DNA from 3 places in the Salinimonas marina genome. Region 3 is predicted to be linked to each of the others. Evidence: predicted binding sites of a transcription regulator. Region 3 holds the regulator's gene; each other region holds the start of a gene.
The links. The regulator sigma-54, encoded in region 3, starts transcription at its own class of promoters, with help from an activator protein. The targets are predictions, from matches to a motif close to GTTGGCACGNNNNTNGNNT.
Positions count from the first base shown of each region.

Region 1: a site for sigma-54 is predicted at 4,695-4,713, ahead of xdp1 (exosortase-dependent surface protein XDP1). Genes of this name have one in related genera too.
Region 2: a site for sigma-54 is predicted at 2,292-2,310, ahead of IT774_RS03170 (DUF2726 domain-containing protein). Genes of this name have one in related genera too.

Region 1 covers NZ_CP064795.1:1,224,757-1,231,291, forward strand. The annotation lists gene clpB (ATP-dependent chaperone ClpB) at 1-1,014, shown strand, start outside; gene IT774_RS05420 (tetratricopeptide repeat protein) at 1,082-3,862, opposite strand; gene xdp1 (exosortase-dependent surface protein XDP1) at 3,952-4,653, opposite strand; gene pssA (CDP-diacylglycerol--serine O-phosphatidyltransferase) at 4,957-5,796, shown strand; rRNA gene IT774_RS05435 (16S ribosomal RNA) at 6,230-6,535, shown strand, end outside.
Region 2 covers NZ_CP064795.1:731,732-738,266, reverse strand. The annotation lists gene gltB (glutamate synthase large subunit) at 1-172, shown strand, start outside; gene IT774_RS03180 (FAD-dependent oxidoreductase) at 185-1,600, shown strand; gene IT774_RS03175 (hypothetical protein) at 1,814-2,191, shown strand; gene IT774_RS03170 (DUF2726 domain-containing protein) at 2,388-2,972, shown strand; gene IT774_RS03165 (5'-methylthioadenosine/adenosylhomocysteine nucleosidase) at 3,114-3,815, shown strand; gene IT774_RS03160 (cobalamin biosynthesis protein CobD/CbiB) at 3,847-4,788, shown strand; gene IT774_RS03155 (helical backbone metal receptor) at 4,785-5,504, shown strand; gene IT774_RS17980 (rhodanese-like domain-containing protein) at 5,846-5,923, shown strand; gene IT774_RS17685 (rhodanese-like domain-containing protein) at 5,965-6,105, shown strand; gene IT774_RS03140 (DUF2721 domain-containing protein) at 6,217-6,535, shown strand, end outside.
Region 3 covers NZ_CP064795.1:3,062,423-3,068,957, reverse strand. The annotation lists gene mgtE (magnesium transporter) at 1-964, opposite strand, end outside; gene IT774_RS13765 (HPr family phosphocarrier protein) at 1,124-1,396, opposite strand; gene rapZ (RNase adapter RapZ) at 1,393-2,241, opposite strand; gene ptsN (PTS IIA-like nitrogen regulatory protein PtsN) at 2,278-2,721, opposite strand; gene hpf (ribosome hibernation promoting factor) at 2,731-3,018, opposite strand; gene IT774_RS13745 (RNA polymerase factor sigma-54) at 3,050-4,534, opposite strand; gene lptB (LPS export ABC transporter ATP-binding protein) at 4,615-5,340, opposite strand; gene lptA (lipopolysaccharide transport periplasmic protein LptA) at 5,343-5,921, opposite strand; gene lptC (LPS export ABC transporter periplasmic protein LptC) at 5,890-6,453, opposite strand; gene kdsC (3-deoxy-manno-octulosonate-8-phosphatase KdsC) at 6,450-6,535, opposite strand, start outside.

The DNA of each region.
Region 1 (6,535 bases), 1.8 Mb from region 3:
GAAACCCGGGAAACGGTCCTGCTTAAAAACAATGTGACAGAGACCGAAATAGCCGAGGTGCTATCTCGCTGGACTGGCATTCCGGTTAATAAAATGCTTGAAGGTGAGCGAGATAAACTGATGCGTATGGAAGAGGTGCTGCAGAAACGGGTTGTGGGGCAGTCAGAAGCGGTTACAGCGGTTTCTAATGCGATTCGTCGTTCTCGAGCGGGCCTGGCCGATCCCAACCGGCCTATCGGTTCATTTTTATTCTTAGGTCCCACCGGAGTGGGTAAAACGGAGCTGTGCAAAACTCTGGCCGGATTTATGTTTGATACTGAAGACGCCATGGTTCGCATTGATATGTCAGAGTTTATGGAAAAACATTCAGTATCCCGATTGGTGGGCGCACCACCAGGATATGTCGGTTACGAAGAAGGCGGTTATCTTACCGAAGCGGTGCGCAGAAAGCCTTATTCTGTCATCCTGCTCGATGAAGTAGAAAAAGCCCACCCTGACGTGTTCAATATTCTGCTGCAGGTTTTAGATGACGGACGCTTAACCGATGGGCACGGCAGAACGGTGGATTTTAAGAATACCGTGGTCATAATGACCTCGAACCTGGGCTCGGATATTATTCAGGACCAACACCAGCAAAGTCAGTACGAGGAAATGAAAGCACGGGTGATGGGGGTGGTAGGTCAGCATTTCCGGCCGGAGTTTATTAATCGGGTTGATGATATGGTGGTGTTTCATCCCCTGGGCCGTGAAGAGATTAAATCCATTGCTAAAATCCAACTGGCTGCGTTACGTGCGCGGCTGGCTGAGAAGGGATTTAAACTGGAATTGTCTGCTGCGGCTATGGATAAACTGGCCGAGGCCGGATTTGATCCGGTATTTGGTGCCCGACCATTGAAGCGGGCGATACAAACACAGATAGAAAATCCCTTAGCTCAACAGCTGTTGTCGGGAAACCTGATGCCCGATACGACCGTGCGCATTGACGCGGAAAATGGCCAGATTGTAATTCGCTAAGGGCCGCTATCTGAAGTTAATGCCCTGAAAATAAAAAGGAGGCGACTTGCCTCCTTTTTTATAGTTTTTATAGGGTGGCCGCCAAAGCTTCTGCCCGGGGCTTTTCGCGAAACTGTTTGGACAATGTATTGTGTTTAGACAGCAGCGCTTTTGCCTCTTCAGTCCGTTCGAGCTGGGCGAGTGTATAGGCGATATGATATTGCACAGAAGGGTCCGACGCATCCAGGGTATAGGCTTGTCGCAATACACCCAGCCCGCCCTGATAGTCCTTATTTAATGCTAAAATCCAGCCTTTGGTATCCAGTAGCGCCGCTGAACGAGGCGCAAGAGCTAATGCTTCCTCAATAAGCGTCATGGCTTGTTCACTGTTGGTGTGGGCATAGATATTGGCCAGATTGTTGAGTACAAAGGCGCGTCGGGGCAGCTCTGGCATTTCCAGTAAAGCCTGATACAGAGTAGTCGCCTGTGAAAGGTCATTATTGAGATAATACAGGTCGGCCAGCAAATGCTGTTTGAGTGTATCCCCGGGATGGGTTTTAACGGCCTGTTGCAGATAGGTCATCATGGCCGGGCGCTGGATATTTTTGCGCGCCAACTCGAATGCTTTGAATAACGGCGCACCAAAGTTTGGATCGGCCCGTAAGGCCTCAAGGTACAACGCAAAACCCTGTTGAGGGTTATCTTTAGCCACCGCCAAATCCCCTTGCAACATCACCAGGTTGGATGATGCGCCAAAACGCTGGTGGATAGTCTCGATGGTTTGAGCCGCCGCGCTGAGCTGATTTTGATTGATTAAAAAAGAAGTGAGCTCCAAATAGGGCAGAAGACTGTCTGGTGCCAGTTTAATCGCAGCCCGGTATGACTTTTCAGCTCCTGCAATATCTTCGGACTTATACTGTAGGTCAGCCAGAGAAACCAGCTTCTGAGCATCATTGGCCCATAGACCATACACCATATTCAGCTGCGTTTTAGCCCCTTTATGATCCTGCATATCATACAAAATCGCCGCTTTTTGAATATGGTAATCTGCTGACAGCCGGTCTAGTCCTAACAACGCATTTACTTCGCTCAGCGCAGCTTTGAGATCGCCTTCCTCCCGGTACACTTTCACCAGTAATTCTCGCGAAAGGGTATCTTTTTTATCCAGGGTTTTGGCTGACACCAGATGCTCTATGGCGCTTTCATTGCGCTCATCGGCCAGATATATCTGGGCGGCCAGGATGCGCGCGGCCACACTGGTTTTATCGTGCTTGAGGGCCTCATCGATGGCAAGCCGGGCCTGCTCCAGATTTTTCTGGTAATACGCAATTCGTGATTTGGCCACCAGACCGGCTACCGACTGGGGGTTGTTGTTTAACAATTTCCCCACCAGTTCATCGGCCTGGTCGAGCTGACTGGTGCGGATAAGCAAGTCAGCGTTAAGCGCCTGATAATCCGGGTTTGCTTCATTCGCAGTGAGTAGCTGCTGGGCTAAAGTCAGTGCTTGGGAAAAATTTTCTTCATCGCTTAAAAGTGCGATCTTCAGCTTTATGACTTCTTCATCTTCAGAGTCGCGCAGTTGTGAATTAAGCAGTGCCTTTGCCTTATCCAGTTTGCGAATATTCATGTAGAGCTTGGTTTTTAATATCGCAAACTGAGGGTCACCTTCGTAGCGCCGGGTTAGCTCCGGGAGCAACTGTTCACATTTGAATGAACGATTCAGGGTGATAAACAGCTCACAGTTAAGTCTTGCCAGACTGAGGTTTTGTACAACCAGCGCTTCATGTTTTTCCAATAGCTTTACCGCATCTTTATAAGAACCGGTGCGTAGCAGCGAGTCGGCTAACATGCCTAGTTGTTCCGGGGTGGCATCACGCTGGCCCAGATAGCGGCTCAGTTCGGTGCTGGCCATCTCGTAGTTTTTATTCAGATAGGCCACAATGCCGGCTATCAGGCTAAGCTCAATTTGCTCATTAAGCTGTTCATCGGATAATAAGCTCAGACGTTCGGTCAGCTCCCGTAAAATTTTATCTGCTTCAAGCTGGTTTTGCGTAAGCGCCAACAGACGAGCTTTTAACAACTGATTCTGTACATCGTTCGGAGACTGACGTTCGATAGCTTTAACCAGCTCTTCGGCTTTGGCATACTGGCCAGCTTCGGCAAGGGCACCAGCATAGGCCCGCATGGTGGCCGGGTTGTCCGGGGCCATCAAATACGCTTGTTCATAATGGGTGAGGCTTTGCTGCCCGCGGGCATCAGCCAGCTTGCCGCTTGCCAGCAGTGTGAACGGGGCCTGGCCGTGCAACTGAATGGCGCGGTCCAGCAATTGTTGGGCTTTTTCCAGCTGATTTAAATCTATAAGCAAATTGGTCTGGGCGATAAGCAGAGCTACGGAATGAGGAAAGTCATTCAAGGTACGTTGATATAAACGCGCCGCTTCCTGCCTTTCGTTTAACCGAATATGAGCATTGCCGGCCATCAGGGTGACCGTCAGGCGGGCATCCTCATCAAGCTCATATTGACTGAGCATCGCAAATATTTTATTGAATTTGCCCGCGTACAAATAGGCTCTGGATAGGTAAGGAAGCACCAGATTTTCATCACCGCCAGCTAATAACACTTCTTCAAATTCATCGATGGCTTCGCGCACATACCCATCAAGCAGCAACACCCGGCCCATCAATAGCTTAGAAGGAAGATGATCAGGGTTGGTGTTTAACACCTGCTTCAACAGCATGTACGAGTCTTGATATTGACCCTGTGTGTAAGCGGTTAACGCTTCATCATAGGTTTGCGCTTCATCAGCAAATGCTACACTGCTACCTGTTAACATTAAGCCTAACAGACATCCTTTTATTTGACTGCGCACGGCGTGCTCTCCTGGTTCATCATGCTATAAAATCAGTTTACACAAAAAAGCCCCGCACAGAGCGAGGCTTTAGGTATATATGTTAAGACTTACTTCTGACGGCGACGCAAACCAACCAGACCCAAACCTAATAGCATTAATAAGGCGGTAGCCGGTGCGGGAACGTCGACAGGGTCATTGGTGTGCAAAGCTAAGATTTTGAATTTGTCGAATCCAGACTCGCTGTCGCCACCAAACACGCTATTATAAGCTCCTATTAACCAATAACGAGCTTCTGTGGCTATCGTGGTTATAGGGTTATTTTCAACATCAGCAAAGCTTGTTTTAAATATAGCGTTATTTAATACAGTTCCCCATGAACTATTATCTGTACCTGCTAAACTATCAAATGCGGCTACCGACACATCTGAGTTATAACCTGAACTGACATAGCCTATATCTATCCCTGCGAGGTTAACCGCGCTTCCGAAATCAAACAGCAACATGTCGGTTCCACTATAGTTATCTGTGGTATGTTGAGAATCACCAATCCCAGTTACTCCCAAACCGCCGCTATACCTAGCGGCCTTAGCCAAATGGACAGGGCCGCCTGCGCCCCATAAACTATCAGAAAAAGAGTTAATCGTCACTGTAGAGCCGTTGACAGTCTTTGTTAATGTGTTCCCGTAATGCCAACCAGTGGTTGTCATATTAGAACCGTCAAAAGTCCAGGTCGTATCCGCTGCTTGCGCGCCGGTGATCCCTGTAGCTAGCACGCCAACGATGCTTAATGTTTTTAATAGTGCTTTCATGATTATCTTCCTAAATACCCAAGCCAAGTCAAAGTTAGGCTATTCAAGATAAGTGCCAATGTTGATAATATAACCTTTTCAGTGACTTGTAATTTTTACAGTGTGTGAAAGAAAGGGTGTGTAAAAAAAATCGACAATGTAACTAGCTGAAACGGGGACAATTATTATAGCGTAGTTTAATTTGTGAGCGCGTATATGTGGCAATACCCTGTTATAACGGGCTATTGCCCCATTTTTCACTATGCTGCGTATGCGAGTTTATGAAATACTACGATTGTAAGCGTATCTGACAAATGAGGAACTATGTCTAAAAGTAAGCGAAAAGGTATTTATCTTTTACCTAACCTGCTGACCACAGCGGGTCTGTTCTCCGGTTTTTTTGCCGTAGTGTCGTCGATGAACGGTCGCTTCGAGGCTGCCGCCATCGCAATATTCGTAGCTATGGTGTTTGATGGACTGGATGGACGGGTAGCGCGAATGACTGATACCCAAAGTGATTTTGGCGCCGAGTACGACTCAATGGCCGACATGGTTTCTTTCGGTATGGCGCCCGCGTTAGTGGCCTATAACTGGGGGTTGACCGAACTTGGGAAGCTTGGATGGTTAGCAGCCTTCATATATGTAGCAGGCTCAGCATTACGTTTGGCGCGTTTTAATACCCAAATCGGCATTGCCGACAAACGGTTTTTCCAGGGACTGGCAAGTCCTTCAGCCGCTGCGTTGGTAGCTGGCCTGGTATGGGTAGGTGTAGAATACGGTGCTAACGGTGATGATTATGGCTGGTTGGTAGCTATAATAACATCAGCAGCGGGATTACTCATGGTAAGTAACTTCAAATACAACTCCTTTAAAGAAGTGAACTGGCATGGCAAAGTGCCCTTTGTCGCCATACTTATTATATTGATGGTATTTGTTATCGTGGCAACTGAACCCGCATTGGTTCTGTTCATTGTATTTGCTTTGTATGCTCTGGCTGGCCCGGTCAATACCTTCCGCACCGTGGACAAGGTAACCTTAGATGATGTCGTGGGTGATCACGAAGAAAACGATGCCGACTTTAAAGAGGAAGACGAAGCTCCAAAAGCATCCGATGCTTCTCAACCCCATAAAAATGACCCTGAAGCTGAACATAAAAACAGCTAATATAGGCGTTTCGTTTAAAAAGCGACCGAAAGGTCGCTTTTTTTATGTTTTTTCAAAAAAAAGCTTGCCAATAATTCTGAGGTTTGTAGAATGCGCTCCACTTCGACGGGACAGGCCAAACGGCAACACTGAAGAAGGGTTATCAGTCAGGCTACAGAGCAACGCTGGTAACGGTTTTAAGCCTCAACCGCTTTTAGAAAAAAACTTTCAAAAAAGGGTTGACGCAAAAAACGAAACGCGTAGAATGCGCATCCCGCTTCGGGGAGAAACGAAGCAAAGCGTGAAGTAGGAATAAACATAAGTTTACTTCGAAAAGCGTGCCAGCCGGCATGCCGGCTGTCAAAATGTTCTTTAACAATTTATAACAAGACAATCTGTGTGGGCACTCGTTAAGAGTGTCAACCGACGATTCATAAAAAGTTTTCGATATATTTAATTGAAGAGTTTGATCATGGCTCAGATTGAACGCTGGCGGCAGGCCTAACACATGCAAGTCGAACGGTAACATGTCTAGCTTGCTAGGTGATGACGAGTGGCGGACGGGTGAGTAATGCTTGGGAACTTGCCTTTGCGAGGGGATAACCACTGGAAACGGTGGCTAATACCGCATAATGTCTACGGACCAAACGAGGGCTTTCGGGCTCTTGCGCAAAGAGAGGCCCAAGTGAGATTAGCTAGTTGGTGGGGTAAAGGCTCACCAAGGCAACGATCTCTAGCTGTTCTGAGAGGAAGATCAGCC
Region 2 (6,535 bases), 1.4 Mb from region 3:
GATTAATCAGCACTACGAAGAAACCGGCAGCGAGTATTCTTTGCAGTTACTCACCGACTTCGCCGCCACGCTTAAGCAGATCAGGCTTGTTAAACCAAAAACCAGTGATGTGAAAAACCTGTTGGGCCACATCAGTCGTTCCAGCGACGAACTTCGCATTCAGGCTCAGTAGGAGGGTATTGTAATGGCTAAAAATGTTTACCAGTTTGTCGATGTTGAACGCATTGACCCGCCGAAAAAGCCCATCCAGATGCGTAAATCTGAATTTGGCGAAATCTATCAGCCGCTATCTCAGTCGCAAACCGAGGGTCAGGCGGATCGGTGTCTTGATTGTGGTAACCCGTATTGCGAATGGAAATGTCCGGTCCATAACTACATTCCCCAGTGGCTTGATTTAGCCAATCAGGGACGGATTATAGAAGCGGCCGAATTGTCCCACAAAACCAACAGCCTGCCCGAAGTATGCGGCCGGGTTTGCCCACAGGATCGGCTGTGTGAAGGTGACTGTACGCTTAATGATGAGTTTGGTGCCGTGACCATTGGCAGCATCGAAAAGTACATCACCGATACTGCTTTTAAAATGGGCTGGCGCCCGGATATGTCGGATGTAGAATGGACCGATAAAACCGTGGCGGTGATTGGTGCTGGCCCGGCAGGCCTGGCGTGCGCCGATGTACTGATACGCAATGGCGTGAAACCCGTGGTGTATGACAAATACGAAGAAATTGGCGGGCTGCTGACCTTTGGTATTCCGTCCTTCAAGCTTGAAAAAGATGTGATAAAGCTGCGCCGGCAAATCTTCACCGATATGGGCATCGAGTTTGTGCTCAATACCGAAATTGGCAAAGATGTACAGATAGAAGAGCTGATGGAGCGGCATGATGCGGTGTTTCTGGGGATGGGTACCTATAAGTCGATGCAGGGCGGCTTTGTCAATGAACAGGTCGAAGGCGTTTATGAAGCCCTGCCCTTTTTGATAGCCAATACCAATCGGGTGATGGGGCTCGAAAAAGATCCGGCAGACTTTATCGATATGAAAGGCAAAACGGTGGTGGTGCTTGGTGGTGGTGATACCACCATGGACTGTGTGCGTACCTCCATCCGCCAGGGGGCCAAACGCGTAGTTTGTGCCTACCGCCGAGATGAACAAAGTATGCCCGGCTCGCGCAAGGAAGTACAAAATGCCAGAGAAGAAGGCGTTGAGTTTGTATTTAATGTTCAGCCTCAGGACATCAGCATCGATGAGCACGGCCGTGCCAATGGTGTGCGACTGGTGAAAACCGAGATGGGGCCACCGGATGTCAATGGCCGGCGACGTCCGGTTGATGTGAAAGACTCTGAACATGTGCTTAGCGCCGACGCCGTAATTATAGCCTTTGGTTTTCAGCCCAGTCCTTCAGACTGGTTTGCTGATCACGGCATCATTTTAGATGAAAAAGGTCGGGTCATGGCGCCCTCTAAAGGCAAGTTTGCTTACCAGACCAGTAACCCCAGGATTTTTGCCGGCGGGGACATGGTGCGCGGTTCCGATCTGGTGGTGACCGCCATCGATGAAGGCCGCAAGGCCGCCGCTGGCATTATGGATTACCTGGAGGTGTAAACCGTAATCAGCCACTCTGCCCCACACCCCAGTGTGCGGGCAGACCTTCCTTCCGCCGCGACGTGCTGGATGAAATTATAAATATTCCTTTATTATCCTCCTCATACCTACTGCTTTTTTCGCATACCTAATCCCCCCCTTCGAAGGTTGCCGTGGGCAGCGCCATTGCCTATAGTTGTTTTTGTATTAAAATTCATCACTAAAAGGCCGACAATGACCTTGCTTAAAGTATTGCCCTTGGCACTTGCCTCATTACTTTGTGTGCCTGTGCTGGCCGCCAACACATCAGGACCGGACACCGCCGTCTGCCCTGCCGACTTTTACTCGATTGCCATGCCTGCCGGAGCCACCCAGTGTCAGCGCTTCGACGACGAACTGCCGGCCTCGCTGGTCTATCATACGCCTGTAGATACTCAGACCATTTTGCAATGGTACCAGCAGGCAATGCCTGAACTGGCGGTGGTCAGCCGTTTTAATAAACGGGTGGTGTTAAGTGCCCCGAACAATAATATTCGGGTGGTGGTCTCCCCTGATCAGCATGGCGCGCAGGTGGATTTGCTCGTCATCGATACCTTGCTAGCCAGTCAGTAACCTGCCACCTTATTCTCCTGTTGACCCAAAAAGCGCTCGCATTGAGCGCTTTTCTGTTTGATTTTCATAACTTTTTTAAATAAAGCCCACTATCAGCCTTATTGGCACCCCCCTTGCTAATTCATTAGAACTGACGGAAATCCCGCACATATCGTCAGAAAAATGACATCTAAGACCGGGTTTTTGAGGAATCGTTATGGAACTGGCAATAATTTTAATGATGCTGTTAATTGTGGTCGCTCTGGGCGCCATAAAACTGTCAGACGGAGGGGTCGCATTTCCATTTCGACGCAAGCCTTCGTTATTTACTCCTGTAGAGCAAAGCTTTTTAGGCCTGATTGAACAGGCTGTGGGACGCGAATTTCGGGTAGTGTGTCGGGTTCGTCTAAGCGATCTGGTTCAGGTGCGTCAAAATACCGCGAAAAAACAAGCCGGAGCCGCCTTAAGCCGGGCATCGTCACGCCAGCTGGATTTTGTGTTGTGCGATAAAACCGATATGACACCGGTCATGGCTATTGACCTGGTGCATGCTAATGGTAAGGATGGCTACAAGACGCAACGGGACTGGTTTGTGTCCGGCACCCTGGATGCGGCTGGCATGCCTCACGCCCGTATCAAGGTTAAATCAGGATATACAGTAGAAGAGATTCGTGAGTGCCTGGAAACCAAACTGATTGGTTACCGTCGTCGTCAGCAAAAGCTGGCCCAGGCCCCTACACACAACCCGCAGCCGCCTAAGCGTCCTACCCGGCCGCTGCGCTCAAGTCGCGCTGCCGCATAATCATTTTCAGAGGGAAAGCCCCCCAGGGCTTTCCCTCATCTTCTTTTCAATGCTGTCAGTTTTTTTCTTTTCGTATTACCATATTTATACACTGCACCATATGCGCTGCTTCTGGCGCACATACAACCTATTAAGAGCACTATGGCAAAAATCGGAATTCTGGGCGCAATGGATCAGGAAGTTGCGCTATTACAAGCCTCGCTGAGCGATGCTACCACCATTCAGTGGCACCACCTGACCTTCGTGGAAGGTACCTTGCACGGACATCAGGTGGTACTAGTACGTTGTGGGATTGGTAAAGTGGCGGCCACCCTGGCAACCACCGCGCTGATTCAGCAATTTGCGCCTGACTATGTGGTAAATACAGGTTCAGCCGGGGGCTTTGATAGCGCCCTGAACATTGGCGACATTGTCATTGGCAGCGCGTTAAAACATCATGATGTGGATTTGACGCACTTTGGTTATGCGCCGGGGCAGTGCGCCGGAGATATGCCCGAGGCTTACCATAGTGATCCCACCCTGATGAGTGCGGCGCAACAGGCTACCGATGCCATTGAGGGGATCACCCACGCCACCGGCTTGATTTGCACCGGCGATGCCTTCATTGGCAGCGATGACGCTGCCCAGCGAATTCAGTCTACGTTTCGGGATATGAAAGCCTGTGAGATGGAAGGGGCAGCCATCGCTCAGACATGCCATATGCTTAACACGCCTTTTCTGGTGATCCGCTCATTATCTGATATTGCCGGAAAAACGTCGTCGGTGTCGTTCCAGGAATACCTGGAACAGGCGGCTAAAAATTCTGCCCAGCTGGTAATGGGAATGCTTGCCGTCTTGGATTAAGCCTATGTTCACCGGGGTATGGAACACCATTGTGTCAGAGCCTGTCTTGCAGTCGCTGGCACTGATTTTAGTGGTTATGGCTTGCGATGCGACATGGCGATGGCCGCGCGCCTATCATCCACTGACCCTGATGCGCCAGCTCTCTGAAACCATGGCCCGGCGGGTCCGTCCAGGGGCTGATTATTCGGTGTCTCAGCATCGGTTATCCGGTATTTTGGGGGCGGCGGTTTTACTTGGTCCATTGCTGGTGCTACTAGCACTGCTGGTGAATATGGCAGAGTACCCGGTGTTTTTTGAAGGGCTCATTTTATTGGCCATTCTGGATTTCGGGCATGACCGCAAAGCCTACAGACAGGTGCGTTCGGCGCTGAACCAGGAAAAGAAGATGCTGGCCCGTGACCGGCTTCGGTTGCTGGTCGCCCGTGATACCGACAGACTCAGTCCGGTGGGTATCGCCAAAGCGGCGATTGAGGCCTTGTTCCTGCGGTTTTGTTATATCTATGGCGCCGTGGTGTTCTGGTTTTTGCTGGCCGGCCCGGTGGCCGCCCTTACCTACCGGTTGTTATTGATGCTAAGTTGGCAGTGGCATTGCCGGCGGCCTGGCTTTGACTATTTTGTGGGGCCTGTTCAGAAACTAACCCGCTTGCTGGCAATAGTGCCTGCCTGGCTCACTACTTTTTTGCTTATCTTAGTTACACATCCCATTGATGCTATTCAGGCTGCCCGCCGTAGTCCGGCTACCGACAGTACCTCGTTATTGCTGGCCCTGGTCGGTGGAGCATTAGGTTTTCAGCTGGGCGGGCCGGCCATTTATCAACAGCAAAAATTTCGTTATCCAAGGGTGGGCGGCCCGCGGGAAGTGCGGCTTTCCGATGTATCCCGGGCTAAACATGCCATCGACCGCACCAACCTGTTAATGGCGATATTACTGTTGCTGACGTTTGTGACCTGCTGGCCTTTGGGGTGGTCATGAAAGCGATGTGCCGGCCAGGTTGGCTGTGGCTTTTTGTGACCGGTTCGATGCTGTTATGGAGCCATCTGATCAGCGCTAAAACCGTGGTGACCTTATCCCCGCACCTGGCCGAGTGGGTATATAGCCTGAACTATGAAGATGAGTTACTGGCAGTTAGCGCCCACAGTGATTATCCACCTTCGGCCGCGAACAAACCGGTGGTGGCCAGCTATCACGGGGTCGATATCAAAGCCATTATGAAGCTGGATCCTGATCTTATTCTGGCCTGGCAGGGTGGCAATAAACCACAGGATATTGCCCGCTTACAAAGTCTGGGATTTGAAGTATTTTTATCTCAGCCCGTCACCCCCGAGGACATTGCTCACGAAATAAATGAATTGGGCGAGCTGCTGGGGCTGGCCAACCAGGCACGCGCGGTGACCAAACCGTTTCTTGTGGGACTTAAACGGTTAGGCGATCAATACAGGACACCCACCAATAAACCGGTTTTTTATTATTTATCAAATCAGCCTTTGATGAGCGTGGGCGCTGGGTCCTGGCCCGATAGGCTGCTAAATTATTGCGGTGGCCAGACAATTTTTGCCGACGCCCCGGTGGCCTACCCTCAGGTTTCCCCCAGGAGGTGCTGCGTCGTCAGCCTGAGATCATCATTGCCGCCAATGGCCAGCCACTGGCCGATGAACGGGCATTCTGGCAACCTCACCGACCGGTATTGAACGCCCCGATTATTCGGGTTGACCCGGATATAACCAGCCGCTTTACCCTACGGTTACTGCCCCAACTCCGGCAACTGTGCGCCGCGATCCAGACACCCAGCCCGCGCTAGTACTGCCCTACTGATGCGTTTCAGGCTATACTTAATACCGGCGTCAGCAATTGAGCTGGCCGTGTTCTGATAACACAGGATCCTGCTTATGTCTTCCAGTTTGAAAGTGGTGCTGTTGGTGATGGGGTTGCTGGTGAGTTCGGTGGGTGCCGCCGATGCTCCGCTCCCCTGGCAGCCTTCGGTAAACCACGGCCCCAGATATTAGAAAAAGTTCGTAGCAATGAATGGCTGTTGATTGATGTCAGGACACCCACCGAATTTGCCAAAAATCATATCCCGGGCGCGGTGAATATCCCTATGACAAAATAGACACCCACATTTCTTATCTTGCCGACAGTAAACAAAAACCTTTGATTATTTATTGCCGCTCAGGCCGACGGGCAAAACTGGCCATTGAAACCCTTAAGGCCAGGTCATTCGATAACGTTAGTCATCTTGAAGGTGATATGATGGGCTGGCATGATGCCGGTTTACCGGTTGAAAAAATGTAATCTGATATTGTTCTGGTCACCTTTTCTGCGGTCTTAACCACAGCTGCTTCTGTATCTGCAGCCGCAACCCAGGCCGGGATAACTTTGTGAACAACAGCGAGCCTTTCATTCATGACAATAGATATCGCTACGCCTGCCATGCTGTTCCCGGCGATTTCGCTATTACTGCTGGCTTACACCAATCGTTTTTTGACCCTGGCGACCATTATTCGCAACTTTTCGAAAGAAAAGTGGGATCAGAACACCACCGCCCAAATCCAGAATTTACGCCAGCGCATCCAGCTGATTAAGCGGATGCAGATAGCTGGCGTAGTCAGTTTTTTTCTGTGTGTGCTTTCGATGCTGGCTATTTATCTGACTTACCAGCTTGCCGGAAACTGGATTTTTGCCGCCAGTTTAATCTGTCTGATGTATTCACTATGGATTTCGG
Region 3 (6,535 bases):
ATATCGCCAGCACCGCCAGCTGACTTAAAGTGGCTTCAAACAAATCGCTTACCATAGCCGCCAGCAGCGCCGTGAGCAGATTAACCCCCAGCCAGACCGAGCGGCGCTGAGTACTTTGCCATACCGGGGCGAAAGTATCTTCTTCATCATCCAGACCGGCCATGCTCATCATAGAGTGTTCGGCATCTTCGCGGATAATGTCCACCACGTCATCAATGGTAATACGGCCTACCAGTCGATAATTATCGTCCACTACCGGCGCTGAAAGCCAGTTATAGCGTTCAAACAAGCTGGCAACTTCATCATCAGGCATGTTCACCGGGATCGCCTGGGCTTCCTCATCCATAACCTCTACCACTTTGTCGTCGGGGGCGGCGGTGAGTAAGCGCGCTACGGGGACCGAACCCACCAGATTATCGGTACGGTTTACCACATAGAAGGTATCGGTATTTTCGGGTAAGTTGCCTTTCAGGCGGATATATCGCAACACCACATCTACGCTCACATCGGGACGCAGGGTGATGGTGTCGGTATTCATGATAAAGCCGGCGGTTTCCTCGCCATAAGACAAGGCCTGTTCGGCCCGTAGCCGATCCTGGGTATCCATCGACTGTAAAATATCGCGCAGAACTTCGTCAGGCAGACTGCTCAGAGTTTCTGCCAGGTCATCGGTGTCCATTTCTTCCAGGGCATCGACAACATTATGTGGCATCATTTTAGAAATAATGCCGTTGCGCACTTCTTCAGACAGTTCCTCTAAGATATCGCCATGGGCATCACCGTCTATCAGCTCCCACAGCTCATCCCGGGTCTTGGTGGGGCTGGATTCGAGAATAAGTGCCACATCAGAAGGGGGGAACTCGTGCAGCATCTTGCGCACCGACACAAAACGGCCATCCGCCAGCGCCGCATTCAGCGTGCGAAGCTGGCTCTGTGCAAATTTTGATTCTAGCGCTTCTGCCACAAATAAAACCTTATTAAGGAAACATAATCCTGATGCAGAACAAACCCCAGCAGGTTAAGCGGATACCGCGCCCGCATTGTTTATTCTGGTTGCAGCGAAAACCTGCACCTACTTACCCAGGGCGATACCACCTCACTTTCAGTGGACATGCCGCCCGGGTTATTCTGCCTCGTTAAATCTGCCGACAATAAGCGCTTCGATAGCACTCATGGCCGCTTCGGCATCCGGGCCTTCACACACTACTTTGACCTGCTCACCCTGATGGCTCTCCAGCATCATCAGCCCCAGCACACTATGGGCCTCGGCGCTTTTCTCTTCTTTTATCAGGGTGATTTGGGCATCAAACTGATTGGCCAGTTGCACCAGCTGCGTCGCCGCGCGGGCATGCAAACCCAGCTTATTCACAATAGTCAGTTGTTTTTCGACGGTCATTCTTTGTTGAGCTCCCGATGACGTATCTGCACATCCGGATGAATGTCACGGAATGTTTTGGCCAGGGTTTCTGACACAAATACTGAGCGATGCTGACCACCGGTGCAGCCGATAGCAACGGTCACATAACTGCGGTTGTTGCGCTCCAGGTGCGGTAACCAGGTGGTGATCAGATTCTGTATCTGCCAGATGAATTTGGTGACAATGGGCTGGGCGCCTAAAAAGACTTCCACCGGGCCGTCCAGGCCGGTTAAATGCTTCAAATCCGGTTCCCAGTGGGGATTAGGTAAAAAGCGGGCGTCAAACACATAATCAGCGTCTTTAGGAATGCCGTGTTTAAAGCCAAAGGATTCAAATACCAGCACCAGTCTGGAGCTTTTTTTACCCAGTATTCGTTCACGAATAAGCTCAGCCAACTGATGAATCGACAATGAGTCAGTATCAATGTATAAGTCAGCGCGCTCGGCGATGGGGGCCAGTAGCTCCCGCTCAGTATGGATCGCTTCGGCCAACGACTTTTTCAACCGGGCCAATGGATGTAACCGGCGGGTTTCGCTGAATCGTTTCACCAGAATATCATCACTGGCATCAATATAAACGATGGTCATGGACCAGGATTCGGGCAGGTAATCGAGAATTTCAACCAGTTCGGTAGGATCTTCAGGCAGATTTCGAACATCAATGCTTACTGCCACCTGGTCAAATTGTTCTGACACCGAGTGCGTCAGGGCAGGCAGTAAATTGACCGGGATATTATCAACACAATAGTAACCCAAATCTTCCAGGGCCCGCAGTGCTACTGACTTGCCAGACCCGGAACGACCGCTGATAATAATAAGCTTCAAAGCGCTGCTCCATGATATACGCGTTAGCGAAGGATGTTATTGTAAAGCGGCGAAAATGTCATCACCTGTTTGCGCCCGGCGAATGGCTTTTACGGTATCTTTGTCGCTGAGTTTCCCTGCGACCATGGCCAGGGTCTGTAAGTGACCTTCGGTTTGTTCCTCTGGCACCAGCAGGGTAAAGAAAATATCTACAGGTTTGTTGTCAATGGCATCAAAATCGATGGCAGGATCACTGGTCACCACTATGGCAATCACCCGGTCCAGACCCGGTAAACGGCCATGAGGTAACGCAATGCCGTTACCAATACCGGTGCTGCCCATTTTTTCCCGGGACATCAGGGCGTTCATGACCGCAGTTTCATCCACTTCGGGATTGTTGTCAGAAGCGATGCCACTGATGACTTCCAGAATACGCTTTTTACTATTGCACTGGACCGCACATTTTGTGCGGTCCAGGCTTATGATGGCTTGTATATCCATAGTGACAGACTAATGTTTTTTCAGTTTTTCCTTATGCTTGATAACCTGCCTATCCAGTTTATCGACCATGCTATCAATGGCTGCATACATATCGGTATTTTCTGACGAAGCAAAGACTTCTGCTCCACTTAGGTGAACCGTAGCTTCCGCTTTCTGCGTTATCTTTTCCACGTTCAAAATAACATGAACATTGGAAATATGGTCAAAATGGCGCTCCAGCTTACTGAATTTTGTATCGACATAATTACGCAAAGAGTCAGTGATCTCAATATGATGACCAGTAAGATTGATTTGCATAGTTCGCCTTCCTTATTGTGAGCTAGCCTTATTAAATCAGGCTTTTGCGTTGGTTCGACGGTGGGATCGATAACGATTCCCGATATTTTGCAATTGTCCGCCGGGCAACTTTTATTCCTTGCTCGGCCAACACATCTGCAATTTTGCTATCGCTAAGTGGCTTGCTGGGTGTTTCAGCCGCCACCAGCTTTTTAATCAGGGCCCGTATGGCGGTGGAAGAACACTCGCCGCCAGACTCCGTAGCCACATGGCTTGAGAAGAAATATTTCAGCTCAAAGATACCACGAGGGGTGTGCATATACTTCTGGGTCGTGACCCGGGAAATCGTTGATTCGTGCATGTCCACCATCTCGGCAACATCATTCAGCACCATGGGCTTCATCATCTCGGGCCCATGTTCAAAAAAGCCCATTTGTTGCTGCACAATACAATTCGCCACCTTCAGCAGCGTATCATTACGCGACTCGAGGCTTTTGATAAACCATTTTGCTTCCTGCATATGCGAACGAATAAACTGCGAATCACTGCTGTTGCGAGCCCGCCGGCTCATCGCAGCGTATTGTTGATTTACGCTCAGTTTTGGCAAACTGTCCGGATTTAGCTCTACTGACCAGCGGCCATTCTTTTTGGCTACCGACACATCCGGAATCACATACTCAGGTTCTTTGGTGATCAGCGCACTGCCAGGACGAGGATTCAGGGTTTGCAGTAACCGCATAGCCTCTCGCAGCTGATCTTCTTTGAGCTTACTTTTGCGCATCAGGGTGCGGTAGTCTTTACTGCTCAGTAAATCAGAGTAATCCTCAATCAGGCTGCGGGCTTCTTCCAGCCAGGGGGTATCAGGGGCAAACTGGCGTAATTGCACCAGCAGACATTCCTGGGGAGTGCGTGAGCCGGAACCTAAAGGATCAAACAACTGGATGCGCTTTAACACACACTCCACTTCATCTTCTTCCACCGGCTCTTCGGTTTCATCGCTGTTCACGCTTTGCAGAATTTCTTCCACCGATACAGTCAGATACCCTGACTCATCAATTGAGTCGATAATCGCCATCGCGATGGCGCGATCTGTTTCTGAAAAGTGGGTGAGGCGCATTTGCCACAGCAGGTGAGCCTGAATGTCATCAGTGGTTTCACCCTGAAATACCTGGTCTTCGTCACTGCCAGGCCCCGGAGCCGGGGCTGAAGAGGCGGAATAATACTCATCCCAGGTGCTGTCGATAGGCAGCTCGTCCGGCAAATCATTTTTCTCCAGCGCTTCGCCAGAGTCCATGTTGTCACCGGCCGTAGCGGAGGCCTCGATATTGTCGGAATCGCTGTTGCTGTCCTGGTTGTTTTTCTCTGCCCCGTCGTTGTCACTACTTTCATCTACTTCCAGCAAAGGGTTTGAGTCCAGCGCTTCCTGAATCTCCTGCTGAAGGTCGAGTGTCGACAACTGCAATAGCCGAATGGCCTGCTGCAGTTGCGGGGTCATAGTTAACTGTTGACTAAATTTTAGCTGTAAAGATGGTTTCATCTACGTCTTATTTTAAACTCGGGTGCATGTGTAAGTTTTCCGGTGAAACACCGGGTATAAGATCATCCCTAATACCCACACTATAGCTTGAATTGTTCACCAAGGTATACATCACGCACTTTCTGGTTGCTTAATACTTGCTCCGCACTGCCTTGCGCGATGAGCTCTCCATGACTAACGATGTAGGCTTCCTCACATACATCCAGGGTTTCCCGTACGTTATGGTCGGTAATGAGGATCCCAATGCCCCGGTCACGTAAATGCTGAATAATCTTTTTTATATCATTGACTGAGATTGGATCAACACCGGCAAATGGTTCATCCAACAGAATGAACTGCGGATTAGCGGCCAGTGCCCGGGCAATTTCCACCCGTCGACGCTCGCCGCCGGACAAACTCATACCAGTACTATTACGTATATGGTTGATATTAAATTCATCAAGTAGGGCATCAGCTTCTTCTTCACGTTTTTGTGAATCCAAATCGCTGCGGGTTTGTAAAATCGCCATGATATTTTCGTGAACTGTCAGTTTTCGAAAAATAGAGGCTTCCTGCGGCAGGTAGCCAATCCCCTGACGGGCACGTTCATGCATCGGCTGATGCGTGAGTTCGTTATCATCGATGGTGATTTTGCCTTTATCCAGCGCGACCAGGCCCACAATCATGTAAAACGTGGTGGTTTTACCTGCGCCGTTGGGGCCAAGCAAACCCACAATCTGACCGGTGGATACCGACAGACTGACATCCAGTACCACCTGTCGGGATTTATACGATTTTGCCAGGTTCCGGGCTGTCAGTGTTGCCATACTTATTTGTCACCTTGCGTATCATTCTTACCGTCGGTGTCACCCTGCTTGTCCTCAGACTCATCACTTAATTTTTTTACCGCCTGCGGACGAAATACGGTGGTGACCCGGCTATCATCATTGCCGTCACTGCTGGTCGCCATCAATTGTTCTTTCATCATGTCATAAGTAATGCTGTCGCCACTGACCATGCTGCTATTTTGTTTTATCTGGGCATTACCGCGCATGGAAATGGTCCGTTTATTCACTTCATAGCGAAGTTCATTGGCTTGGGCGGTGACCTTGCTGCCATCATCCATGGTTTGGGAATAGCGGGCAGGTTTGCCGCGGGCAATCATAATTTCTTTACCTTCACCCTGCTTGGCATTGACCTCAACCTCATCGGCTTCGATGGTCAGGGTGCCCTGGGTAATCAGCACATTGTCTTTGAAGCGGGTGACTTTATTTTTGCCATCCATAGACTGGGTACGTGCATCCACGGTGATAGGTTTTTGAAAATCAGCACTGCCGGCCATAACCGGTGTCGCAAAGCACAATATTGCCAGCAGACTAGCTGCCAGGGGAAAACGTTGTCTGTACATGATCAATCAACTCATACTGTTGTGAGCTAAGGTCGCCCTTTATGCCATTACTGTTTACAACAAATTCTGTTCCGCGAATCACCACAGGCTGATCCGAAAAGAGCGTTTTGTCATCCAGATTTATTTTTATGAAGTCGGTTTCGATGGTGCGCACAAATTCATTTGATTGCAGATTACGAACCCTTACTTTCGACTCCAGCTCGATAAGATTATTATTATACAGCGTACCCTCATTTGCCGTGACCTGCCAGGGGGTCTGTCCCTGGTTCAGATACACCGTATATTCAGGCTTTTGGAACAATACAAAGCCAAGCTGATCATAATGTTCCATGGTTTGCGCAAACACCCGATGATTCAGCGACCCGCTATCGTCATACAAGGTAGTAGTGATGTTTTTGGCGGTATACGCCGGTTTAAGTACATCTTCTTCAGTCTGCCCAATGGTGTTGTCGGTCTCGCTCATCCATACCGGCATATACACCAGTAATACCAGCATAAACAGCGACGCGATACTGATCCCAAGGCGACTCACACGCTGGCTCCATGAATTTGCTGAAGCTTACCGTGGGCCTGCAAAATAATATCGCACAGCTCCCGCACGGCGCCGAACCCAC